2 regions of the Enterobacter sp. UNJFSC 003 genome follow, and region 2 is predicted to be linked to the other one. Evidence: predicted binding sites of a transcription regulator. Region 2 holds the regulator's gene; the other holds the start of a gene.
What was found. The regulator CRP, encoded in region 2, controls carbon source genes, mostly activating them, when cyclic AMP is high. The targets are predictions, from matches to a motif close to ATGTGANNNNNNTCACAT.
Positions count from the first base shown of each region.

Region 1: the regulator CRP is predicted to act here: its motif matches at 1,987-2,004, upstream of V5P19_RS09700 (ABC-F family ATPase).

Region 1 covers NZ_JBAKHK010000002.1:755,798-759,454, reverse strand. The annotation lists gene V5P19_RS09715 (PTS transporter subunit EIIC) at 1-191, shown strand, start outside; gene V5P19_RS09710 (GntR family transcriptional regulator) at 207-923, shown strand; gene ldtB (L,D-transpeptidase) at 967-1,887, opposite strand; gene V5P19_RS09700 (ABC-F family ATPase) at 2,110-3,657, shown strand, end outside.
Region 2 covers NZ_JBAKHK010000008.1:162,604-166,260, reverse strand. The annotation lists gene V5P19_RS17805 (phosphoribulokinase) at 1-811, shown strand, start outside; gene V5P19_RS17800 (OsmC family protein) at 877-1,281, opposite strand; gene crp (cAMP-activated global transcriptional regulator CRP) at 1,592-2,224, shown strand; gene V5P19_RS17790 (YccS/YhfK family putative transporter) at 2,282-3,657, shown strand, end outside.

The DNA of each region.
Region 1 (3,657 bases), on a different contig from region 2:
TAATGTCGCGTTGTGTGGTGATGATCCCCTGGACAACACCGCCGATTCTGAGCGCCTGGCTGGCAACGGCGGGGGACTGGCGGGCGGTCGTGGTGCAGTTGGCAATCATTGTATTTGGTGTATTCTTCTACCTGCCTTTCCTCAAAATTGCCGAGAGAGTGGCATTAAAAAACAGCGGGATAGAACATTAACGAAAGGAAAGGACGATGGCGGCGAAGTACATCACCATAGCGCGGGAAATTAAAAAACGCATTATCAGCCAGCAGTATGCCGCCAATGAACCCCTGCCGGACCAGTTTGCGCTGGCAGCGGAGTTCAGCACCAGCCGGATGACCATTCAGCAGGCAATGCGTCAGCTGATAGTCGAGGGACTGGTCTATACCCGCCAGGGGCAGGGAACATTTATCCGTAAAAATTTCTTGCAGCTCTCGCAGTGGGATCTCTCCGGCAGCGATTACTTTGGTGCCACAAAAACCTGGGCGCATCTGGGTACGGTCACGAGCCAGGTGGTGCATTTCGAACTGCGTTTTCCGAACGAGAAAGAGCAGGCATCGCTGATGATTAATGCCGATACGCCGGTCTATGACTTCATTCGTCTGCGTCTGCTCAATAATGAACCTATGTCGCTGGACTCAACGGTGATGCCGCTCAACCTGGTGCCAGGGCTGAACAAAAGCCATCTCGAAAGCTCGGTATTTCAGTACGTGCAGGAGACGCTGGGCCTGAAGATCATGGGGTCGTATCGCGTGGTGCGAGCGCTCAAGCCCAACGCGCTGGATATGCAGCATTTAGTGTGCGAGCAAACGGACCCGGTGCTGGAGGTGGAGCAGGTCATCTATCTGGAGGACGGTACGCCGCTGGAGTATGCCCACTGCCACTATCGGTATGACCACGGCGGAATTGTTATTGTGAATAATGGATAAAAAAAAGCGGGCATGTTAGCCCGCTTTTTTACGTGTATCGCGATCAGTTCAGACGCACTGGCATACCTGAGCGGTTCTGAACGGCCTGGTCAACAACGGCGGTTTCCACATCAGCCTGAGACGTGACGGACTGTACCGCACTGTTCAGCGTGATGGGGACGATTTCGTTATTGTTGATCTGGTCTTCGCTGGTGGACAGCGGGTTGTGCACTTCAATGTAACGGCTGCCGTCCGGTTCAGAGGTCGCTTTTACCGGTTCATTGATGAACTGGACGCGTGTACCAACCGGCACGTTCTCGAACAGGAATTTGATGTCGTCGTTGCGCAGACGTACGCAGCCGTGGCTGACGCGCAGGCCGATACCGAAGTTGGCGTTGGTACCGTGGATGGCATACAGACGGCCAATGTACAGCGCATACAGACCCATTGGGTTATCCGGGCCTGCCGGAACAACGGCTGGCAGCGGCTCGCCTGCAGCAATGTACTCGGCGTGCATTTTCGCCGTTGGGGTCCAGGTTGGGCCGGCTTTCTTACGCTCAACTTTGGTGGTCCAGTTCAGCGGGGTATCTTTACCCAACTGGCCAATACCGATTGGCAGCACGATAACCGTGTTGGTGCCTTTAGGGTAGTAATACAGACGCATTTCCGCGCTGTTGATGACGATACCTTCATGTACCGTATCTGGCAGGATCAGCTGCTGAGGAATGTTCAGCACCGTACCCGCTTTTGGCAGATACGGGTCAACGCCCGGGTTAGCTTCGATCATGTTTGACAGACCAAGCTGGTACTCTGCTGCAAAATATTCCAGCGGCTGCGAGTTGCCTTCAGGCACGATCACCACCTGATTCTGACCCACCAGACGGCTACCGTCTGTCGGCAGCGGATAAGTCACCGCAGAAGCGGTTTTGCAAAAACCTACTACGGCTAACGCCGCCGCAAAAAGCGTTGTTAATTTCATGTTCATGTTGTGCGAGGTATCTAGGCCACTCTGGCGATTGGTTGATAAGTCTGAATCTGTGATGGGAGCGCATTATATGTGCATTCCCGCTAACAGGGAATTCAGATGTGTACGAAATCACATTTTTTTCGATTTTGTTAAAGTTTAGTGGAGAGTTGCAACACGGGATCTCAATTCGGAATTGTGGCATAATGCCGTGTTTATCACACTTTTCGCAGGAATCTCTCCGTGTTAGTTACCAGCAACGTCACTATGCAGTTTGGCAGTAAGCCGCTGTTCGAAAATATTTCCGTCAAATTTGGCGGCGGCAACCGTTACGGCCTCATTGGTGCCAACGGTAGCGGTAAATCCACCTTTATGAAAATCCTCGGCGGCGATTTAGAGCCGACGCTTGGCAACGTTTCGCTCGATCCTAACGAGCGTATCGGTAAGCTGCGTCAGGACCAGTTCGCCTTTGAAGAGTTCACCGTGCTTGATACGGTGATCATGGGACACGGAGAGCTGTGGGAAGTGAAGCAGGAGCGCGATCGCATTTACGCGCTGGCTGAAATGAGCGAAGAAGATGGCTACAAAGTGGCCGATCTTGAAGTGCTGTACGGTGAGATGGACGGTTACTCTGCCGAATCGCGCGCGGGTGAGCTGCTGCTGGGCGTAGGTATTCCTGTTGAACAGCATTACGGCCCGATGAGCGAAGTCGCGCCAGGCTGGAAACTGCGTGTGCTTCTGGCGCAGGCCCTGTTCTCTAACCCGGACATTCTGCTGCTCGATGAACCCACGAACAACCTGGACATCGACACCATTCGCTGGCTGGAGCAGACGCTGAACGATCGCGACAGCACCATGATCATCATTTCGCACGACCGTCACTTCCTGAACATGGTCTGTACGCACATGGCGGATCTGGACTACGGCGAGCTGCGCGTTTATCCGGGTAATTACGACGAGTACATGACCGCGGCAACACAGGCGCGTGAACGTCTGCTTGCCGATAACGCCAAGAAAAAAGCACAAATTGCGGACCTGCAGTCCTTTGTTAGCCGCTTCAGCGCCAACGCTTCTAAATCGCGTCAGGCGACCTCGCGCGCGCGTCAGATTGATAAGATCAAACTCGACGAAGTTAAAGCCTCTAGCCGTCAGAACCCGTTCATCCGCTTTGAGCAGGATAAGAAACTGTTCCGTAACGCGCTGGCAGTGGAAGCCCTGTCTAAAGGTTTCGAAAGCGGCCCGCTGTTTAAAAACTTCAACCTGCTGCTGGAAGTGGGCGAGAAGATTGCCATTCTGGGTGCCAACGGCGTGGGTAAATCCACCATGCTGAAAACCTTTGTCGGGGAGCTGCAGCCGGATAACGGTACGGTTAAATGGTCTGAAAACGCGCAGATTGGTTATTACGCGCAGGATCATGAATACGAGTTCGAAAACGACCTGACGGTGTTCGACTGGATGAGCCAGTGGAAGCAGGAAGGGGACGACGAGCAGGCCGTGCGCAGTATTCTGGGGCGTTTGCTGTTCAGCCAGGACGACATCAAAAAGCCTGCGAAAGTGCTCTCCGGTGGAGAGAAGGGCCGTATGCTGTTCGGCAAGCTGATGATGGAAAAACCCAACATCCTGGTGATGGACGAACCGACCAACCACCTGGATATGGAATCTATCGAATCGCTGAACATGGCGCTGGAGATGTACCAAGGCACGCTGATCTTCGTCTCTCACGACCGTGAGTTTGTTAGCTCGCTGGCAACCCGCGTGATCGAAATTACGCCAGAGCGCGTGGTGGACTTC
Region 2 (3,657 bases):
CACCAGCCTCGCCTTTCGCAAGATTTTCGCCCAGCTGAATCTCCGGGCGGCAGAGGTTGAGGGCGACAGCTTTCATCGCTACACGCGCCCTGAAATGGACATGGCCATCCGTAAGGCACGCGATCTGGGTAAACACATCAGCTACTTTGGCCCGGAAGCCAATGACTTCGGCCTGCTGGAACAAACGTTTCGTGAATACGGCCAGAGCGGCAAGGGTCAATCCCGCAAGTATTTGCACACTTACGATGAAGCCGTGCCCTGGAACCAGGTACCCGGCACCTTTACGCCCTGGCAGCCGCTGCCGGAACCCACCGACGTGCTGTTTTACGAAGGGCTGCACGGCGGCGTGGTGACCCCTCAGCACGACGTGGCGCAATATGTGGATCTGCTGGTGGGCGTGGTGCCGATTGTTAACCTTGAGTGGATCCAGAAGCTGACCCGTGACATCAGCGAACGCGGTCACTCGCGCGAGGCGGTGATGGATTCGGTCGTCCGCTCAATGGAAGACTACATTAACTTCCTGACGCCGCAGTTCTCCCGCACCCATATCAACTTCCAGCGCGTCCCCACGGTGGACACCTCCAACCCGTTCGCCGCCAAAACGATACCCTCTCTGGATGAGAGCTTTGTGGTGATTCATTTCCGCAATCTCGAAGGGATCGATTACCCGTGGCTGCTGGCGATGCTGCAGGGCTCGTTTATTTCGCACATGAATACGTTGGTGGTGCCGGGCGGAAAAATGGTGCTGGCGATGGAATTAATCATGACGCCGCTGGTACAGCGGTTGATGGAAGGTAAGCAGATCGCGTGATCCTATTCCCTCTCCCACACGGAGAGGGTTAGGGTGGGGGCATCAGAACGCACGATGCCCCTTCATTAGGCCTCGATCACTTCATACGAATGCGTAATGTTCACCGCTTTCTCCAGCATTAACGCCACCGAACAGTACTTCTCCGCGGACAGATCGACCGCGCGTGATACCGCCGCATCCTTCAGTTCTTTACCGGTAACGATAAAGTGCAGGTTAATGTGGGTGAACAGGCGTGGCGCCTCTTCGCGACGTTCTGACGTGAGCTTAACTTCGCAATCGGTCACATCATGACGACCTTTTTGCAGGATCGAAACGACGTCGATCGCGCTGCATCCCCCCGCCGCCATCAGCACCATTTCCATAGGGCTTGGCGCTTTGTCACCGGAGTTACCATCCATCAAAATCTGGTGTCCTGAAGCGGACTCGCCCAGGAACGTTAAACCTTCAACCCATTTCACACGCGCTTGCATATACATAACTCCGACGTTGCATTTTTGGTGACAGATTACGCGTGCGTTACAATTCTCGCAACGGAAGGCGACCTGCATCATGCTGAAGCGAGACACCAGGAGACACGCGGCAAAAGCTATGCTAAAACACTCTGGATGCTACAGTAATACATTGACGTTACACATGTATGCAGAGGACATCAAACTTTACTGGCTGCGAAACGTTACGACAGCCGACTTCCCAGGGTATGGGTAAGAATTCGATTGCAACCCCAGAGTCCGGATGCATCTTATGGCTCTGGTGACAGCTTATAACAGAGGATAACCGCGCATGGTGCTTGGCAAACCGCAAACAGACCCGACTCTCGAATGGTTCTTGTCTCATTGCCACATTCATAAGTACCCATCGAAGAGCACGCTGATTCACCAGGGTGAAAAAGCGGAAACGTTGTATTACATCGTTAAAGGCTCGGTGGCAGTGCTGATCAAAGATGAAGAAGGGAAAGAGATGATCCTTTCTTATCTGAACCAGGGCGACTTCATCGGTGAACTGGGCCTGTTTGAAGAGGGCCAGGAACGTAGCGCCTGGGTTCGTGCAAAAACTGCATGTGAAGTCGCTGAAATTTCTTATAAGAAATTCCGTCAGCTGATTCAGGTTAACCCTGACATCCTGATGCGTCTTTCTTCGCAGATGGCACGCCGTCTGCAGGTCACGTCAGAGAAAGTGGGTAACCTTGCCTTCCTGGACGTTACCGGTCGCATCGCGCAGACACTGTTAAACCTGGCGAAACAGCCAGACGCCATGACCCACCCGGACGGCATGCAAATTAAAATTACCCGTCAGGAAATCGGTCAGATCGTCGGTTGCTCCCGTGAAACAGTGGGTCGTATCCTGAAAATGCTGGAAGACCAGAACCTGATCTCTGCCCACGGTAAAACTATCGTGGTCTACGGGACCCGTTAATTCCGGTAAAACGGCGTGTCATCGCAAGGTGACACGCCGTTTTTGTCTCTATTCCCCATGTGGCGCAGGCTGATTTATCACCCGGAAGTTAACTACGCACTGCGACAAACGCTGGTGTTGTGCCTTCCTGTGGCCGTAGGTCTGCTCCTCGGACACCTGCAACAGGGTCTGCTGTTTTCCCTCGTGCCCGCCTGCTGCAACATCGCCGGTCTGGACACGCCGCATAAGCGCTTTTTCAAACGCCTGATTATTGGTGGCAGCCTGTTTGCAGGATGTAGCCTCGCCGTGCAGCTGTTGCTTGCCCGGGACATTCCTCTCCCTCTGATATTAACCGTGCTGGCGATGACCCTCGGCGTGACTGCCGAAATCAGCTCGCTGCATGCCCGCCTGCTTCCCGCCTCGCTCATTGCCGCCATCTTCACGCTGAGCCTTGCTGGGAATATGCCGGTATGGGAACCGCTGCTGATCTACGCCCTTGGCACGCTGTGGTACGGGCTGTTTAACTGGTTCTGGTTCTGGATGTGGCGGGAGCAGCCGCTGCGCGAATCCCTGAGCCTGCTCTACGTGCAGCTTGCGGACTATTGCGACGCTAAATATACCCTGCTCACCCAGCATACCGACCCGGAAAAATCGCTACCGCCGCTGCTCGCGCGTCAGCAAAAAGTGGTCGATCTGATCAGCCAGTGCTATCAGCAGCTGCACATGCTCGCCGCCAACCGGAATCATGATTACAAACGGCTACTGCGCACCTTCCAGGTGGGTCTGGATCTGCAGGAGCATATCTCCGTTAGCCTGCATCATCCGCAGGAGGTGCAAAAGCTGGTCGAGCAAAGCCACGCCGAAGCGGTGATCCGCTGGAATGCGCAAACCGTGTCGGCGCGCCTGCGCGTGCTGGCGGATGACATTCTCTATCATCGCTACCCCACGCGCTTTAACATGGAAAAACAGCTCGGTGCGCTGGAAAAAATTGCGCGCCAGCACGCGGAAAATCCGGTCGGCCAGTTTGCCGCCTGGCACTTTAGCCGCATCGCGCGCGTCTTGCGAACGCAGCGTCCGCTCTATCCCCGCGACCTGATGGCCGACAAACAAAAACGCCTGCCGCTTCTGCCTGCGCTGAAAAGTTACCTCTCCCTGAAATCTGCCGCGCTGCGCAACGCCGCGCGGATTAGCGTGATGCTCAGTATCGCCAGCCTGATGGGGATGGCCCTGCATCTGCCGAAGCCCTACTGGATATTAATGACCGTGCTGTTTGTCACACAAAACGGCTACGGTGCCACGCGGGTTCGTATTCTGCATCGGGCGGGCGGGACGTTGGCCGGGCTAATTATTGCGGGTGTGACGCTGCACTTCCACGTCCCGGACGGCTATACGCTGGCGGGTATGCTGGTAATTACGGTAGTGAGCTACCTGATTATTCGCAAAAATTACGGCTG